DNA from 3 places in the Streptomyces sp. NPDC001157 genome. Region 1 is predicted to be linked to each of the others. Evidence: predicted binding sites of a transcription regulator. Region 1 holds the regulator's gene; each other region holds the start of a gene.

Evidence for each region. The regulator HspR, encoded in region 1, represses chaperone genes until heat shock. The targets are predictions, from matches to a motif close to TTGAGNNNNNNNNNCTCAA.
Region 2: the regulator HspR is predicted to act here: its motif matches at 2,697-2,715, upstream of dnaK (molecular chaperone DnaK).
Region 3: the regulator HspR is predicted to act here: its motif matches at 2,570-2,588, upstream of lon (endopeptidase La).

What each region holds. Positions count from the first base shown of each region.
Region 1 covers NZ_JBSFJW010000023.1:11,706-17,598, reverse strand. The annotation lists gene ACWDAG_RS31485 (PA14 domain-containing protein) at 249-2,636, shown strand; gene ACWDAG_RS31480 (heat shock protein transcriptional repressor HspR) at 2,712-3,158, opposite strand; gene dnaJ (molecular chaperone DnaJ) at 3,164-4,339, opposite strand; gene grpE (nucleotide exchange factor GrpE) at 4,373-5,029, opposite strand; gene dnaK (molecular chaperone DnaK) at 5,026-5,893, opposite strand, start outside.
Region 2 covers NZ_JBSFJW010000001.1:630,010-635,902, forward strand. The annotation lists gene narJ (nitrate reductase molybdenum cofactor assembly chaperone) at 1-62, shown strand, start outside; gene narI (respiratory nitrate reductase subunit gamma) at 59-781, shown strand; gene dnaK (molecular chaperone DnaK) at 785-2,650, opposite strand; gene ACWDAG_RS02755 (OsmC family protein) at 2,785-3,213, opposite strand; gene ACWDAG_RS02760 (vWA domain-containing protein) at 3,272-5,071, opposite strand; gene ACWDAG_RS02765 (ATP-binding protein) at 5,068-5,893, opposite strand, start outside.
Region 3 covers NZ_JBSFJW010000027.1:37,638-43,530, reverse strand. The annotation lists gene ACWDAG_RS34425 (lysozyme) at 1-55, shown strand, start outside; gene lon (endopeptidase La) at 133-2,547, opposite strand; gene ACWDAG_RS34415 (rhomboid-like protein) at 2,783-3,547, opposite strand; gene ACWDAG_RS34410 (hypothetical protein) at 3,694-4,116, opposite strand; gene ACWDAG_RS34405 (hypothetical protein) at 4,113-4,487, opposite strand; gene ACWDAG_RS34400 (ATP-binding protein) at 4,572-5,893, opposite strand, start outside.

The DNA.
Region 1 (5,893 bases):
CCCAGGTGACTGAAAAGCCAACGCGGAGCGGCCCCCAGGCGTCAAGCGCAACTACTTAACGAGTGCGCAACGCAACACTCCGCCGACCATGTAAAGACAGGACGGAAACGCCTCCAAAGGTTCTTTACGGACTCTCCATGCAACCGCAGGCAATCGGCAGGCAAAGATCCGTACAACCAACGCGATTCCTCACGAGTCATGATCACGGCAGCTCCCCTCAGCCGCTCCCATCCCGACCAGAGGACCGAATGATCCCAGCCAGACGCACGACTGCCGCGGCCGCGACCGCCGTCGTGCTCGCGACGTCCGCAGGCCTGCTCTGCGTGACCACCGCCCCCGCCTCCGCCGCGACCACGTGCACCTCGCCCGTCTACAAGCGGCAGTTCTTCGCGAACACCGCCTTCTCCGGCACCCCGAAGAAGACGGACTGCGACTCCGCGATCGGCGAGAACTGGGGGACCGGCGCCCCTGCCTCCGGTCTGCCGTCGAACAACTTCGGCGTCCGCTGGAGCGTGACCCGCGACTTCGGCTCGGGCGGCCCGTTCTCCTTCGCCGCCTCCTCCCAGGACGGCGTCCGCGTCTACCTCGACGGCGTCCGCAAGATCGACCTGTGGAAGAACACCTCCACCACCGTGTCGAAGACCGTCAACGTGACGATCCCGTCCGGCAAGCACAGCCTGCGCGTCGACTACGTCAACTGGACCGGCTCCGCCACGGTCAAGTTCACGTACACCCCCCGTACCTCCCCCACCGTCGACAAGGTCAAGCCCCTCACCCCGACCGGGACGTCCGTGTCGTACGACACCACGACCCGCAAGGCCAAGGTCTCCTGGGCGAAGAACAAGGAGATGGACCTCGCCGGGTACAAGGTCTACCGCCGGCTCAAGGGCAGCAGCACCTGGACGCGGCTGACCACGACCACGGGCACGTCGTACACCGACGCCCCGCCCGCGACCGGCGCCACGTACTACTACGAGGTCCGCGCCTACGACAAGGCCGGCAACACCTCCACCGGCAGCGCCGACCAGCCCGTCACCACCGTCGACAAGACGCCGCCCGCCGCGCCGTTCGTCGAGATGGACGCCTGCCCGGCCGACCAGCCCTACGCGGGCCCGGAGTTGGTCACCACCGCGGCGAACGCGGCCGACATCGCGCTGTACGAACTCCAGCGGCTCAACCCGGCCACCAACGCCTGGTCCACCGTCTACACCGGCACCAAGGGCGCGACCTGCGACACCGGTCAGCCGGCCGACGGCAGCAAGGTCACCTACCGGGGCCGGGCCAGGGACGCCGTCGGGAACTGGTCCGTGTACTCGGCGGCCACCACGTTCACCACGTTCGACATGACCCCGCCGGCGACCGCCGCCGACGCCCGGGTCGAGTACCGCGCCGGCGTCCCGCACCTGGTGTGGTCCGCCGTCCACGGCGCCGCCTCCTACCAGGTCCTCCAGTACGACCCGGCGACCGGCGGCTACTCCAACGCGCTGCCCGGCACCGGCACCACCACGGCGCACACCGATGTCGTGCCGCGCCAGCTGCTCGCCGCCGCCGACTCCTACCGGTACGCGGTCCGCACCCAGGACACCAAGGGCAACGCCTCCGCACCGGTGGAGGTCGCCCTGCGCATGGCGGACCGGCCGGAGGCGATCGCCCCGTACGAGACCACCGCGACCCGCTCCGCCAAGGGCGTGTACGTCTCCTGGGCGAGCGCCGACCCGTGGACCCACGACACCGCCCCGCTGCTCACCTACCGGATCGAGCGGGCCGACCCGGTGACAGGCGAGACGACCGTCGTGGACAGGTGCGGGCCCGACGGCACGGATCCCTCGGTGAGCTGGTGGTGGGCGAGCGACGACGCCCCGTCCTACGCCGGCCGCCAGGTGCTGCGCGGCAGCTGCGAGGACGTCTCCGGCGCCTCCGAGACGACGTACGAGTACCGGGTCGTCACCGTCGACCCGTACGGACACGCCTCTCGGCCCGGTCCGGCGGCCACCGAGACGACCCCGGACACCAAGCGTCCTGACCCGGTGCAGAACCTGACCGCCGAACAGGTCCCGCTCGGCGTACGGCTGTCCTGGACCCCGCCTGCCGACGACGACGTCTTCACGTACTACGTGTGGCAGGGCACCACCGACCCGGAGACCGGCGAGACCGTCTGGAAGCGGAACTGCTGGAAGGGGGAGTCGCTCGCCGAGACCGAGATCCTCTGCCCGACGGTGCCGGACGGCGCGGCCCACGTCTACCGGGTGGCCGCCGTGGACGCCCTCTGGGACGAGGGGCCGGACTTCTGGCACACGGCCGACATCACGGTCACCCTGCCCGACACCCGGCCGCCGGGCTGGACGGGCACCACGGTCTTCGAGGACCAGTACCCCGAGCTGTACGTCGGCTGCAACGAGAGCAACGGCCTCGGTGACTGCTCCCAGTACGCCTCCTACCGCGTGGAGCGCTGGGACCCGGCCACGTCCGCCTATGTCACCCTGTCCGAGGGCACGACGGGCGACGCCACGTTCTATATGGACACCACCGTCCACGAGGACACGCTGAGCCTGTACTACTACCGCGTGATCCGTCTGGACTCCTCGGGCGCGGAGGCGGACACACGGTCGACCGCGTACGGCATCTGGGAGAACTGACCCTGCCCGCCCGGACCTTGACATGAGAAGGGCCCCGGAGGTTCTCAGCGAACCTCCGGGCCCCTTCTCATGTGCTCAGTCCTGGCGCCCCTTCGGCCGCCACACCACCAGCGCGCTGGTCTGCTGGACCTCCTGGTACGGGACCAGATCGCGGCGGTACGACGCATGCACCGCCGCCTCACGCTGCTGCATCGCCGCCGCCGCGCCCTCGACGGCGGCCTGGAGTTCGGCCACCCGCTGCTGGAGCGCGGCGACCTGGTTCTCCAGTTCGATGATCCGCTTGATGCCGGCCAGGTTGATGCCCTCGTCCTGCGACAACTGCTGCACGGTGCGCAGCAGTTCGATGTCGCGGGCCGAGTAGCGGCGGCCGCGGCCGGGGGTGCGGTCGGGCGAGACCAGGCCGAGGCGGTCGTACTGGCGCAGGGTCTGCGGGTGCAGGCCGGAGAGCTGGGCCGCCACCGAGATGACGTAGACCGGGGTCTCCTCGGTCAGTTCGTACGGGTTGCGTCGACGGCCGTCCATCTCTCTCATGCTCCCTTCGCGGCCTGGAACAGCTCCGCCCGCGGGTCCTCGCCCGCGGTCGCCTCGCGATACGCCTCCAGCGCGTCACGAGCCTTCCCCGTCAGATCCGCCGGGACACTCACCTCGACGGTGACCAGGAGGTCGCCCCGGGTGCCGTCCTTGCGGACCGCGCCCTTGCCGCGGGCGCGCATGGTGCGGCCGTTGGGCGTGCCGGGCGGCAGCTTCAGGGTGACGGGCGGGCCGCCCAGGGTGGGGACCCTGACCTCGCCGCCGAGCGCCGCCTCCGCGAACGTCACGGGGACGGTGACGGTGAGGTTGTCGCCCTTGCGGCCGAACACGGGGTGCGCGTCGACATGCACGGTGACGTACAGATCGCCCGCCGGGCCGCCCCGCTCGCCCGGTGCGCCCTTGCCGCGCAGCCGGATGCGCTGGCCGTCCGAGACGCCCGCGGGGATACGGACCTGCATCGTCCGGGAGGACTTCGCACGCCCCGAGCCCTTGCAGACCTCGCAGGGGTTCTCCGCGATCAGGCCGCGGCCCTTGCAGTCCGGGCAGGGGTCGGTGAGCGAGAAGCCGCCGCCGGACCCCCGGGCGACCTGGCCGGTGCCGACACACGTCGGGCACACCCGCGGGTTGCCGTTGGCGTCGCCGGTGCCGGAGCAGGCCTTGCAGGGTGACTGCGAGGACATGCGCAGCGGGACCGTCGCCCCCTCGATCGCCTCGGTGAAGCTGAGGCTGACCTCGGTGTCGATGTCCTGGCCGCGCCTGGGCTGCACCCGGGTGGTGCCGGAGCTGCCCCGGTTGAACAGGCCCCCGAAGACGTCACCGATTCCGCCGCCGAATCCTCCGGAACCCCCGCCCTGGGCGCCGCCTCCGAAGAGGTCGCCCAGGTCGAAGTTGAAGGAGCCGCCTGCGCCGCCCGGCCCGGGGCGGAAGCCGCCGTTGCCGAAGAGGGCGCGGGCCTCGTCGTACTCCTTGCGCTTCTTGGGGTCGCCGAGTATGTCGTTCGCCTCGGAGATCTCCTTGAAGCGCTCCTCGGCCTTGGCGTTGCCCTTGTTGGCGTCCGGGTGGTTCTCGCGGGCGAGCTTCCGGTACGCCTTCTTGATCTCGGCCTCGGTGGCGTCCTTGGGGACGCCGAGGACCTTGTAGTAGTCCTTCTCGATGAAGTCCTTGGTGCTCATCCTCGACGCCCCTCCTTTCTCATCGGTTCAAGCTCAGCCCTCGTCCGGGCCACCGCTCTCCTTGTCGTCGGCCGCCTCGGTCGCTTCTTCGGCCTTGACGGTCTGGGCGCCGGGCTGCGGTTCGGCGACGGCCACCCGCGCGGGGCGGATGGTGCGCTCGCCGAAGCGATACCCGGGCTGCAGAATCGCCACGCACGTCGTCTCGGTGACGTCCGGCGCGTACGAGTGCATCAGGGCCTCGTGGATCGTCGGGTCGAAGGGCTCGCCCTCCTTGCCGAACTGCTGCAGTCCCATCTTCGCCGCGACGGTCTCCAGCGACTCCGCGACGGACTTGAATCCGCCGACGAGTTCGCCGTGGTCCCGGGCGCGGCCGATGTCGTCGAGCACGGGCAGGAGCTCGGTCAGGAGGTTCGCGATGGCGATCTCCTTGACCGTGATCCGGTCCCGCTCCACACGGCGGCGGTAGTTCTGGTACTCGGCCTGGAGCCGCTGGAGGTCCGCCGTGCGCTCGCCGAGCGCCGTGCGCACCTGGTCCAGCTGGGCCGTCAGACCGGCGACCTGTGCTGCGTCCCCGGCCGGGGCCGCCCCCTCCCCCGAGGAGGGGGAGGCGGCCTGCGGCTCGGCGTCGTCGGGGGTGGCGCCGGAGGGGACGTCGGGCTTCTCGTCGAAGCCCGGGGTCTCCTCCGTCACGCGGCACCGTCCTTGCGCTCGTCGTCCACGATCTCGGCGTCCACGACGTCGTCGTCGGCCTTGGGGGCCTCGGCGCCCGCGGCGCCGCCGGCGGCGGCCTGCGAGGCCTGGGCGTCGGCGTACATGGCCTGGCCCAGCTTCTGCGAGACGGCCGCGACCTTCTCGGTGGCGGTGCGGATCTCGGCGGTGTCCTCGCCCTTGAGCGCGGTCTTCAGCTCCTCGACGGACGCCTCGACCTCGGTCTTGATCTCGCCGGGGACCTTGTCCTCGTTGTCCTTGAGGAACTTCTCCGTCTGGTAGACGAGCTGCTCGCCCTGGTTGCGGGTCTCGGCGGCCTCGCGGCGGGCGTGGTCCTCCTCCGCGTACTTCTCGGCCTCCTGGCGCATCCGGTCGACCTCGTCCTTCGGCAGCGAGGAGCCGCCGGTGACGGTCATCTTCTGCTCCTTGCCCGTGCCCAGGTCCTTCGCGGTCACGTGCATGATGCCGTTGGCGTCGATGTCGAAGGCGACCTCGATCTGCGGGACACCGCGCGGGGCCGGCGGCAGACCGGTCAGCTCGAACATCCCGAGCTTCTTGTTGTACGCCGCGATCTCGCGCTCGCCCTGGTAGACCTGGATCTGCACGGACGGCTGGTTGTCCTCGGCGGTGGTGAAGATCTCGGACCGCTTGGTCGGGATCGTCGTGTTCCGCTCGATGAGCTTCGTCATGATGCCGCCCTTGGTCTCGATGCCGAGGGACAGCGGGGTCACGTCGAGGAGCAGGACGTCCTTGACCTCACCCTTGAGGACACCGGCCTGCAGGGCGGCGCCGATGGCGACGACCTCGTCCGGGTTGACGCCCTTGTTGGCGTCCTTGCCGCCGGTC
Region 2 (5,893 bases), on a different contig from region 1:
CATCCGTCCTGGACGCCGTGTGCGCCACCCTGCCGATCCCCCACACGGAGGTTCGCTCATGACCACGCTCCTGTGGGGCGTCCTGCCGTACGTCGCCTTCGCCCTGCTCGCTGCCGGCCTGATCTGGCGCTACCGCTACGACAAGTACGGCTGGACCACGCGTTCGTCGCAGGTGTACGAGTCGAAGCTGCTGAACATCGCCTCCCCGGCCTTCCACTACGGCATCCTCTTCGTGCTCGCCGGTCATGTCGTGGGCCTGTTCGTGCCGAAGTCGTGGACCGACTCGATCGGTGCCCGCGAGCACACGTACCACCTGTTCTCGCTGTACGGCGGCACGGCGGCCGGCGCGCTCGCCGTCGCCGGGATCCTGCTGCTCGTCCACCGCCGACGCACGCACGCCCCGGTGTTCCGGGCGACGACCGTGAACGACAAGCTGATGTACGTCGTCCTGGTCGCCGCCATCGCGATGGGCGTGGCCGCCAAGCTCACCCATGTCTCCGGCGACGGCTACAACTACCGTTCCTCCATTGCGCCTTGGGCCCGCAGCCTGTTCACGCTCCAGCCGAGGACAGAGCTGATGGAGGGGGTGCCGGTGCTGTACCGGGTGCACGCGACGATCGGCATGGCGCTGATCGCCCTGGTGCCGTACACCCGCCTGGTCCATGTCCTCAGCGTGCCGGCGCAGTATCTGTTCCGCCCGTACGTGGTGTACCGCAGCCGCGACCCCGGGCAGTTGGGGCCGCGGCCGGAGCGGCGGGGCCGGGAGAGGACGGGCGTCTGACGGTTATGCCGCGCCGCCCTTGGTGTCCCGGTCCTCGTCGACGATCTCGGCGTCCACCACGCCCTCCTCGTCCTGCGGCGAGGTGTGCTGCTCGGTGCCGCTGCCGGCGGCGCCCTGGTCGGCCTGGGCGTACATGGCCTGGCCCATCTTCTGGCTGACGGTGGCGAGTTTCTCGACGCCGGTGCGCAGCTCGTTGGTGTCCGCGTTCCGTTCCAGCAGGCCCTTGAGTTCGGTGGCCGCCGTCTCCACCTCCGACTTGGTGTCCGCGGGGATGCGGTCCTCGTTGTCCCGGATGAACTTCTCGGTCTGGTAGACGAGTTGTTCGGCCTGGTTGCGGGTCTCCGCGGCCTCCCGCCGCTTGCGGTCCTCCTCGGCGTACTGCTCGGCCTCCCGCATCATGCGGTCGATGTCGTCCTTGGGGAGCGCCGAGCCGCCGGTCACCGTCATCTTCTGTTCGCGGCCGGTGGCGAGGTCCTTGGCCGACACATGCATGATGCCGTTGGCGTCGATGTCGAAGGCGACCTCGATCTGCGGGACCCCGCGCGGGGCCGGGGGCAGACCCGTGAGGTCGAAGACGCCCAGCTTCTTGTTGTACGCGGCGATCTCGCGTTCGCCCTGGTAGACCTGGATGCCCACCGAGGGCTGGTTGTCGGTGGCCGTCGTGAAGATCTCCGAACGCCGGGTCGGGATGGTCGTGTTGCGCTCGATCAGCTTGGTCATGATGCCGCCCTTGGTCTCGATGCCGAGGGACAGCGGGGTGACGTCGAGGAGGAGCACGTCCTTGACGTCGCCGCGGATGACGCCCGCCTGGAGGGCCGCGCCGACGGCCACGACCTCGTCGGGGTTGACGCCCTTGTGCGGGTCCTTGCCGGTGAGTTCCTTGACCAGGTCGGTGACCGCGGGCATCCGGGTCGAGCCACCGACGAGGATGACGTGGTCGACCGCGGACAGCTTGATACCGGCGTCCTTGACCGCCTGGTGGAAGGGGGTCTTGCAGCGGTCGAGGAGGTCGGCGGTGAGTTCCTGGAACTGGGCGCGGGTCATCTTCTCGTCGAGGTGCAGCGGCCCCTCGGCGGATGCGGTGATGTAGGGGAGGTTGATCGTCGTCTCGGACGAGCTGGACAGCTCGATCTTGGCCTTCTCTGCGCCCTCGCGCAGCCGCTGCACGGCCATCTTGTCGGCCGCGAGGTCGATGCCGTACTGCCCCTTGAACTTCTTGACGAGGTGCTCGACGATCCGCTGGTCCCAGTCGTCGCCCCCGAGGTGGGTGTCGCCGTTGGTCGCCTTGACCTCGATGACGCCGTCGCCGATCTCCAGGAGCGACACGTCGAAGGTGCCGCCGCCGAGGTCGAAGACCAGCACGGTCTGCTCCTCGCCGCGGTCGAGGCCGTAGGCGAGGGCGGCGGCCGTCGGCTCGTTGATGATCCGCAGGACCTTCAGGCCGGCGATCTCCCCGGCCTCCTTGGTGGCCTGCCGCTGGGAGTCGTCGAAGTACGCCGGCACGGTGATCACCGCATCCGTGACGTCCTCTCCGAGGTAGGACTCCGCGTCCCGCTTCAGCTTCTGCAGCACCCGCGCGGACAGCTCCTGCGCCCGGTAGCGGGTGCCGTCCACGGAGCCCTGCTCGGGGAAGCGCCAGCTCGCGTCGCCCATGTGCCGCTTCACGGAGCGGGCGGTCCGCTCCACGTTGGTCACGGCCTGCCTTTTCGCGACCTCCCCGACGAGCACCTCGCCGTTCTTGGCGAAGGCCACGACCGACGGTGTGGTCCTGGCCCCCTCCGCATTCGCAACGACGGTGGGTTCGCCGCCCTCCAGCACGGCCACCACCGAGTTCGTGGTCCCCAGATCGATCCCGACCGCACGTGCCATCTCCGTCCCCTTCCGCCAGGGCACCTCTCGAAGTCCAGCACAAAACTTGAGTGGGCTCTTGTCAATGGGACGAGTGACCTGGTGGGCCGACACCAAACGGGGCCTGAGCGGTCGCTCAGGCCCCGGGGGAACGCTCAGGCCAGCTTGGCCGACAGGGTGATCGTCGTGCCGGTGAGGGCTTGGCTGACCGGGCAGTTCTTCTTGGCGTCCTCGGCGGCGGCGACAAAGGCGTCGTTGTCGATGCCGGGGACCGTGCCCTCGACGGTCAGGTGGATGCCCGTGATGCCCTCACCCGGCTGGAAGTTCACGTCGGCCGAGGTGATCAGCTTGGTGGGCGGGGTGCCGGCGCCGGCCAGGGCGTGCGACAGCGCCATGGAGAAGCAGCTGGAGTGCGCGGCGGCGATCAGCTCCTCCGGGCTGGTCTTGCCGTTCGCGTCCTGGGAGCGCGAGGCCCAGGTGACCGGCTGCTCGGCGATGGCACCGGAGGAGTCGAAGGAGACGACACCGTTGCCCTCGAGCAGGTTGCCTTCCCAGACGGTGTGTGCGGAGCGCGTGGTTGCCACGATGAATCCCTTCGAATTCTGGCTGTTCCTGTACGACACCATCCGATCACATTCCGGCTCACTGCACCCGGAACACGGGCCCACGCGCGGTGAACGGCAGCCGTGCCCCCTGCGGGATCAGATACGCGTGCTCGCGCCGCACCCGCAGGACGTCGCACCAGCCGTCCGTGATCACCAGTACCGGCGCGCCCGGCGGGAAGTCGTCCGCGCGGTGGAGCAGGTCGATGCCCGGCTGCAGGACCGTACCGCCGCGGCCGTGGACGCGCACCCGGCCGGCGATCTCCGTGACCGGCACGAAGCCCGCGTCGTGCGGGGCCGTGTCGCAGAAGATCACGCGGGCGGCCGGGACGTCGCGGGCCTCGGCGTAGGAGGCGATGGCGCCGAGGGCCTTGCCGAGGAGGGTGCGGTCCATGGAGCCGGAGGTGTCCAGGACGACGCCGAAGGTGCAGCGGGCGATCTCCTCGGGCGGGAAGTAGCGGCCGGCGCGCGGGATGTCGGGCGAGGAGGACTGGCGGCGCGAGGGGCGCGCGTATGTCCGTACGGGCTGCGGGCTGGGCACGAACTCGTCGAACCAGCGGGCCAGTCGGGCGTCCCAGGGCAGGGGCGGGTGGCTGAGGGTGCGGATCTCCTCGACCAGACCGCCGGGGAGGAAGCCGCGCCCCTGCTGCTGGTGCAGGTCCAGGCCCTGGCTCAGGCCCCGGCGGTAGAACTCGTCGAGGTCGACGTACGCGCCGGGCGGGCCCAGCGGGGCGCCGAGCATGTCGCCGCTGCCCTTGCCGCGCAGGGTGGACAGGCGGCGCATACGGCGCAGGTCGCCGGCGAGACGGTCGTAGACCTCCTCGGAGGAGAGGCCGGTGAGGGCCGGGTCGTGCAGGAGCCCCTCCGGCATGGTGCCGACCTGCATCTCCTGCAGCCAGCCGTTGATCACGTAGTCGCAGGCGATGTTGAAGAGGTAGTGGTCGCGGGTGCCGCAGCGGTCGCCGTGGCGCAGGGCGGCGTGCAGCATCTCGTGGGCGAGGATGAACCGCCATTCCTCGTCGTCGAAGCGGCGCAGCGGGTTGATGTAGATCACGCCGGCCTCGGCGTTCACCGCGGCCACGGAGATGCCGTGCGCGCGGGCGAGTTCGGCGTCGGCGACGAGTGTGATGCCTGCCGCGATGCCGCCGAGCAGCGGGTAGGAGGAGATGAACCAGCTCAGGGCCCGCTCCCAGGGGCGCTGCGGGGTGACTTCCCCGCTGAGGGAGTCGCGGCGACCGCCCGCCATGTCCATCGCCGCGGACACGGTCCGGGTCAGGGCGGTGGCGAACGCCAGCTGGTGGTCCGGGGGCCGGCCGTAGTACCCGTGCCAGGTCAGGAGCAGCTGGTCGGGCTCGCCGCCGGCCGTGCCGCAGCGCTCGTACGCGGGCGGGAGCCCGTCCCGCCGCCAGCGCGCGGCGAGTTGCTCCTCGTCGCCGTCGGGGTAGGAGGCGGGCAGCGCCTCCGGGGTCTCGCCGATGGTGAAGTTCAGCAGGAAGCGGTTGACGACGACACAGCGTGCGGCGAGGTCGTGGCGGTCCGGCTGGGTGCGCTCGCCCTGCGCCGCCGGGACGTGCCCGAAGCCGAGGTGCAGGACGGCGTGGGCGAGGGCCCAGGCCCAGGCGGCGGGTTCGGCGAGCCGGTGCGGGTGGACGTGCAGGTCGGCGGCGGAGTCGACGACCACGAGCCCGTCGCGGGGCGCGATCTCGCACTCCTCGTCGCGGCAGACGTCGAACTCCACGGCCGCGAGGGCCGGGTTGGCCTTCACCAGCGCCATCCCCTCGGCGAACGCCTCGGTCGCGAGGTCCCGCTTCTGCTGCCCCTTGCCCTTGGTACGGCTCACCGCCGCGCCTCCACCAGCCGGGGCATGTCCCGAGCGGCCTCGATGAGGAACCACGAGGGCAGGACGGGGTTGCCGTCGGTGTCGGAGGCGATGACGGTCTGGGCGACCTCGACGGAGATCTCGGCGAGCTGCACCAGCAGCGACTTGGCTCGGTACGCGGTCTGCCGGCCGTTCGCCGACATGTGCTCCTTGCTGACCGGGAGTTCCTTGATCAGGCGGCCGCGGAAGGACTCGGCGAGGTAGTAGAGCAGGTCGCGGTCCTCGACGCGGTTGGGCCAGCGGGCGTCGCCCTTGATGATCGCCTCGATGCCGAACTGGCTGCGCACGATCTTGACGTAGCCGCAGAAGGCCGTGGCGTGCGCGGGCGTCAGCGTGCCGTGCGCGAGGACCTTCAGCGTCTCCTCGTCTAGGTCGCGGCCGAAGGAGTGCAGCGCGTCGGAGAGCATGTGCCAGGAGCGGGGCGTGGAGAAGGGCTCCTCGGTCTTCGGCGGCCTGGACCACAGGTGGTCGGGCCGGTCGGTGAGGTGGTCGAGGATCCAGGGGTGGATGTCGTTGTTCGCCGCCCAGGTCAGCCAGTCCTTGGCGGAGGCCTCCAGGTGGACGTGGGCGAGACGGTTGACGAGGGCGGAGGCGACGGGGCGGGCGAGCGCGTTGTCGGTGGCGCGGTTGCCGGCGCCGATGACGATCGATCCCTTCGGCAGCTCGTAGTTGCCGATACGGCGGTCGAGGATCAGGGAGTAGAACGCCTTCTGGACGTCCGGGGTGGCCGCGTTGAGCTCGTCCAGGAACAGGCAGTACGGCTCGTCGCGGGCGATCGCCTCC
Region 3 (5,893 bases), on a different contig from region 1:
CCATGACAAGTTCAACGGGGCGCTGGATCGGGTCGTCGCCCTCGCCAACGGCTGATCCCCTCCCGTGCACACTCGGCGAAGGCCCAGGCCTCCCTCACGGGACCCGGGCCTTCCCCTATCCGGTGGCGTCCGTCACGCCGCCACCGGAACCTCCGGCTTCGCGTCGCTCGTGGCGGGCGCGAGGGCCAGCTCCAGGACCTGGCGGACGTCGGTCACGGCGTGGACGTCGAGCTTGTCCAGCACCTCCGCGGGGACGTCGTCCAGGTCGGCTTCGTTGCGCTTCGGGATGATCACCGTGGTGACGCCCGCCCGGTGCGCGGCGAGCAGCTTCTGCTTCACGCCGCCGATGGGCAGGACGCGGCCGGTCAGCGAGACCTCGCCGGTCATCGCCACGTCCGTGCGGACCAGGCGGCCGGACAGAAGGGAGGCCAGGGCCGTCGTCATCGTGACGCCCGCGCTCGGGCCGTCCTTCGGGACCGCGCCCGCCGGGAAGTGGATGTGCACCCCACGGTCCTTCAGGTCGGCGACGGGGAGCTCCAGCTCCGCGCCGTGCGACCGCAGGAAGCTCAGCGCGATCTGTGCCGACTCCTTCATCACGTCGCCGAGCTGGCCCGTGAGGGTCAGGCCCGCCGCGCCCGTCTCCGGGTCGGCCAGGGACGCCTCCACGTAAAGGACATCGCCGCCCGCGCCGGTGACCGCGAGACCCGTCGCCACGCCCGGGACCGCCGTGCGGCGCTCCGCCGGGTCCTGCGCGGACTCGGGCACGTGGTGCGGCCGCCCGATCAGGCCGCGCAGCTCGCCGTCCGTGATGGTGAACGGCAGCTCCCGGTCGCCCAGTTCGTGCTGCGCCGCGACCTTGCGGAGCAGCCGGGCGATCGAGCGCTCCAGGGTGCGGACGCCTGCCTCGCGGGTGTACTCGCCGGCGAGCTTGCGCAGGGCGCCCTCGTCGATGGCGACCTCGTCCGAGTGCAGTCCCGCGCGCTCCAGCTGGCGCGGCAGCAGGTGGTCGCGGGCGATGACGACCTTCTCGTCCTCGGTGTAACCGTCCAGGCGGACCAGCTCCATACGGTCGAGCAGGGCCTCCGGGATAGCCTCCAGGACGTTCGCCGTGGCGAGGAAGACGACGTCGCTCAGGTCGAGTTCGACCTCCAGGTAGTGGTCGCGGAAGGTGTGGTTCTGCGCCGGGTCCAGGACCTCCAGGAGGGCGGCCGCGGGGTCGCCGCGGAAGTCCGAGCCCACCTTGTCGATCTCGTCAAGGAGGACGACCGGGTTCATCGAACCGGCCTCCTTGATGGCGCGGACGACCCGGCCGGGCAGCGCGCCGACGTACGTACGGCGGTGGCCGCGGATCTCGGCCTCGTCGCGGACGCCGCCGAGGGCGACGCGGACGAACTTGCGGCCCATGGCGTGCGCGACGGACTCGCCGAGCGAGGTCTTGCCGACGCCGGGCGGGCCGACAAGGGCCAGTACGGCACCGCCGCGGCGGCCTCCCACGACGCCGAGGCCGCGCTCGCTGCGGCGCTTGCGCACCGCCAGGTACTCGGTGATGCGCTCCTTCACGTCCTCCAGGCCGGCGTGCTCGGCGTCGAGGATCGCCTTGGCGCCCTGGATGTCGTACGCGTCCTCGGTGCGCTCGTTCCAGGGGAGTTCGAGGACGGTGTCCAGCCAGGTGCGGATCCAGGAACCCTCGGGCGACTGGTCGCTGGACCGCTCCAGCTTGTCGACCTCCTTGAGGGCGGCTTCCCGCACCTTCTCGGGCAGGTCGGCGGCCTCCACACGGGCGCGGTAGTCGTCGGACTCCTCGCCGTCCTGCTCGCCGTTGAGCTCACGCAGTTCCTTGCGTACGGCTTCCAGCTGGCGGCGGAGCAGGAACTCCCGCTGCTGCTTGTCGACGCCCTCCTGGACGTCCTTGGCGATGGTCTCGGCGACGTCCTGCTCGGCGAGGTGGTCGCGCAGGTGCTGGGTGGCGAGCTTGAGGCGGGCGACCGGGTCGGTGGTCTCCAGCAGCTCGATCTTCTGATCGGTGGTCAGGAAGGGCGAGTAACCGGAGTTGTCGGCGAGCGCGGAGACGTCGTCGATGGCCTGGACGCGGTCGACGACCTGCCAGGCGCCGCGCTTGCGCAGCCAGGCGGTGGCAAGGGCCTTGTACTCCTTGACCAGTTCGGTGACGTGACCGGGCAGCGGCTCGGGCACGCTCTCGTCGATCCTCGTCCCCTCGACCCACAGCGCCGCACCCGGGCCGGTGGTGCCGGCGCCGATCCTGACGCGGCCGCGGCCGCGGATCAGGGCGCCCGGGTCACCGTCGGCCAGCCGGCCGACCTGCTCGACGGTGCCGAGCACACCGGTGCCCGGGTAGCTGCCGTCGATGCGTGGCACCAGCAGGACCTTGGGCTTTCCCGGCTCGGAGCGGGCGGCGGCCTGGGCGGCCTCCACCGCGGCGCGTACGTCGGTGTCGTTCAGGTCCAGCGGCACCACCATGCCGGGCAGCACGACCTCGTCGTCGAGCGGCAGCACGGGCAGGGTGAGCGGTGTGGACGTCGATGCCATGATCTACCCTCCGGCAGTCAAGTTGAGTTATGCCGACTCAATGCATGGCGCTCCGCTAATGTTCCCGGGGCCCCGTTCGCTGTCAGCGATCACGGCGGTGAGGTGCGCGTCTGCTGGGGGCTGCCGCCCCCAGACCCCCGCTTTTCGGCCCTGAAGGGGCCTTGTCCTCAAACGCCGGACGGGCTGAAAGACTCAACGCCGGGCGAGGTGAAAAGAATCCGCGATCGGGCGGCAGTCAGGCCGTCGCCGTGCGGTACCAGCGGCGGATCATCGGCCAGGTCGCGATGCCTATGGCCAGGGAGATCAGGTGGCCCCAGTTGGTCATCGGGTCCGTGAACTCGATCAGGTCCTCGACCAGCATGCTGCCGAACAGGACCAGCACCGGCCAGCGCAGCCAGGGTGTGAGCAGCCCGGCCAGGGCGCCGACGCTGGCGGCGACGCCGAAGCTGATGCCGTAGTCGAGGCGGTGCAGGGAGCTGTCGGGGAGGTGGCCGACGAGCACGGCCAGGCCCACGGGGACCTCGGTCGCGAGGGTGGCCAGTACATGGCCGAGCAGGAAGACGACGGCCGTGCGCGCCCCGCCTATCCGCCGCTCCAGCGCGGTCAGGACGAGCAGGAAGCAGATCACGTACGGCGACACGATCCCGCCCGCGATCCACAGCGCACTGGCGAGCAGCACCAGCACGGGCGTCTGCACGAGGTGTGCGACGTCCGTGCTGGAGGCCTGGAGCAGGGAGTAGACGAGGGACGGGGCGGCATACGTGGTGATCAGTGTGGTGAGCGCCAGGACCGCCGCGTAGGCGAAGGTGAACGGCGTACCGGTGGGGGTCGGCAGGAGGCGCCAGGGGCGGAGGGTGCGGGCCGCGGGGAGGGGCACCTGCACGGTCGGTCCGGCGACGGTCGCCGGGCCGCGCTGACGCGGCATACCGTCGAGGAGTTCGGACACGTCGGGAAGGGGCGCGACCGAGGGTTCGTTGTCGGCCGTCGCGATGGGTTCCACGTTGCGGCGCTCCTTCCGTTGCGCCCCACCCTTCGCAACCACAGGGGTCCCTGTCTGTGACCGACGCCACGCGAGAGGCGATTCACAGCAACCTCTCATGCTTTTCTTGCGTCAGGGGACAACCTCCGCTTGCTCATTCGGCTTGCTCAGGGCCGCAGCAGGTGGACCTCCTTCGCGTGCGCGGCCTGGGTCGCGGGGTCCCAGTCGCCGGTGCAGTAGATGGATGCCTCGCTGATGGCGCCGTCGCGGATGTCGGCGCGCATCAGCTCCCTGCAGTACCAGGTGCCGCCCTGCTCGTCCTCCCACTGCTCCTCGAACTCGAGGACGAGGCCGGTGGGCGTGGCGTCGACGCGGTGGCGCGGCACGGTGCCGAGGAAGGGGTGACTGCGGCGGCGTGCGGCGACGAGCTCGTCGCGGCCGGAGGCCTGCAGCCGCCACTGGGGGACGGTCAGGTCGAGAAAGACGTCGGCCGTGAACAGCCCGTCAGGGGCCGTGTTGGTCTCCAGGAACCGCACGAAGAGATCGGCGAGTTCCTTGACGCGGGTGGTGGTGTCGGTGCCGGTGGTCATGACTGCGCTCCCGCGAGGTTGCGGCTGACGACCTCCATCGTGCGGTTCAGTTCCGCGGTGGGGCTGAACTCGACGATCTCGGTGCCGGCGAAGATCAGGGGCAGATGGCCGGGGGCGCCGTAGTAGGCGTCGCCGGCGTGGAAGACCTCGTCGTGGTCGGCGTACCGGAACACGATCCGGCCGGAGACGACCTGGCCCCAGTGCGGGCACTGGCAGCGGTCGTCGGGCAGGCCCCGGAAGAGCGGGGCGGGGTCCATGTCCTGCTTCATCGACTCGTACGCGACGGTGTACGGGCCGAGCTGGGCGTAGCGCCCCTCGATGACGGGCTCGTCGACCTTGAGTTCGGCCTCGGCCTTGGCGGTGCGTGGCATGGTGTCCTGCCTTCCCTGGGTGTTCTGGCTCGGGTGCTTCACCCAGGAGGCGTGAGATCGGACATCACGGTGTGGGGCCAGGCCTCACAGCCGCCACTCGGGCGGGTGTTCCGGCTGGTAGACGCAGAGGGTGCCGGTGTGCAGGGCGGTTTCGAGGTGCCGGCCGAGTTCGGGGTGGGCGGCGGCGATCCGCCGCACGGCGGCCCGGATGCGGGCGGTGACGGTGGTGCGGGCGCGCTCGGCGTCCGATCCGGTACGGCGCACCCGGCCCCCGATGCCGTACGCGGCCGCGAGCTGCCCGACCAGGGCGTCCCGCTCGACGGCGATCCGCTCCGACCGCCCGGCGTCCCCGGCCTCGTCGGCGTCCCGGGCCTCCTCCTCCAGCTCCGCCAGCCTGCGCCGGTAGGCGGCCCGGGCGGTGGCATCGATGACCTCGCCGGTGTCGCCCTGGGGGTGCAGGCCCTCGACGTGCTCGCCGCTGCCGGGCGGTGCCGCCAGCTCGACCGCGGGCACGGGCGTGCCGGGACGCGCGAGCAGCACGGAGATGTCGTTCAGCCCCTTGCTGTCGGGGAGACGTACGTCGTGACCGGCGTACCGGAGGTGCCAGAGGGGGCCTTCGCGCTGGAAGAGGGGGCAGCCGGGGGTGTCGGACGGGGTGTCGGCCTGCGCCCCGCTGTCCCGCTGCCTGCCGTTCGTCTCACCCGCTATACGTTCCGTCAGCGCGACCGCGCCCGCCGCCGCGGCCGCCCGCAGTGCCCTCTCGCGGTGCTCGCGGGCGCGTTCCGCATCGCCCATGGCCGCTGCCAGCAGCGCCAGATGGCGGTCGACCGGGCCGCGTACCGCCGCGCCGATGCCCTCCACGGCGAACAGACCGGCGTACGGGGCGAGGAGGTCGTAGAGGACGGGCGCGCAGGGGTGGGAGCCCACGGTGGCGACCGTCTCCGCGGCCTGCGCCAGCATCGGCAGCCACTCGCTGTCCCGAGGCGCACCGCCGAGCCGGGGTGCGACGGCCGACAGGCGGCGCGCGGCCTCGTCGAGCCGGCCGAACTGTGCGGCCACGAGCGCGAGGCTGACCCGGGGCCAGAGCATCGGGGAGCGTTCCAGCATGGTCGCCTCCGCCCGCACCCGCTCCAGGCCGGCCGTGTCGCCCGTCTCGGCGTACAGGCACCAGCGCTGGGTGACGGCGAGCATGGCGGCGTTGGCGCTGCCGGCCCTGCGGCCCAGTTCCTCGACCTCGTCGAGCGCGGCGGCGCAGTCGTCGTACCGGCCCTCCATCAGGGCCCGCGCCCCGCGCCACAGGGGCACGTACCAGGCATACAGGGGGCGCCGCAGCGGTCGTACAGCCGTCTCGTACGCCACCGCCTCCGCGTCGGCCCCGGCGAAGTCGCCGGTCTCCATCAGCGCGA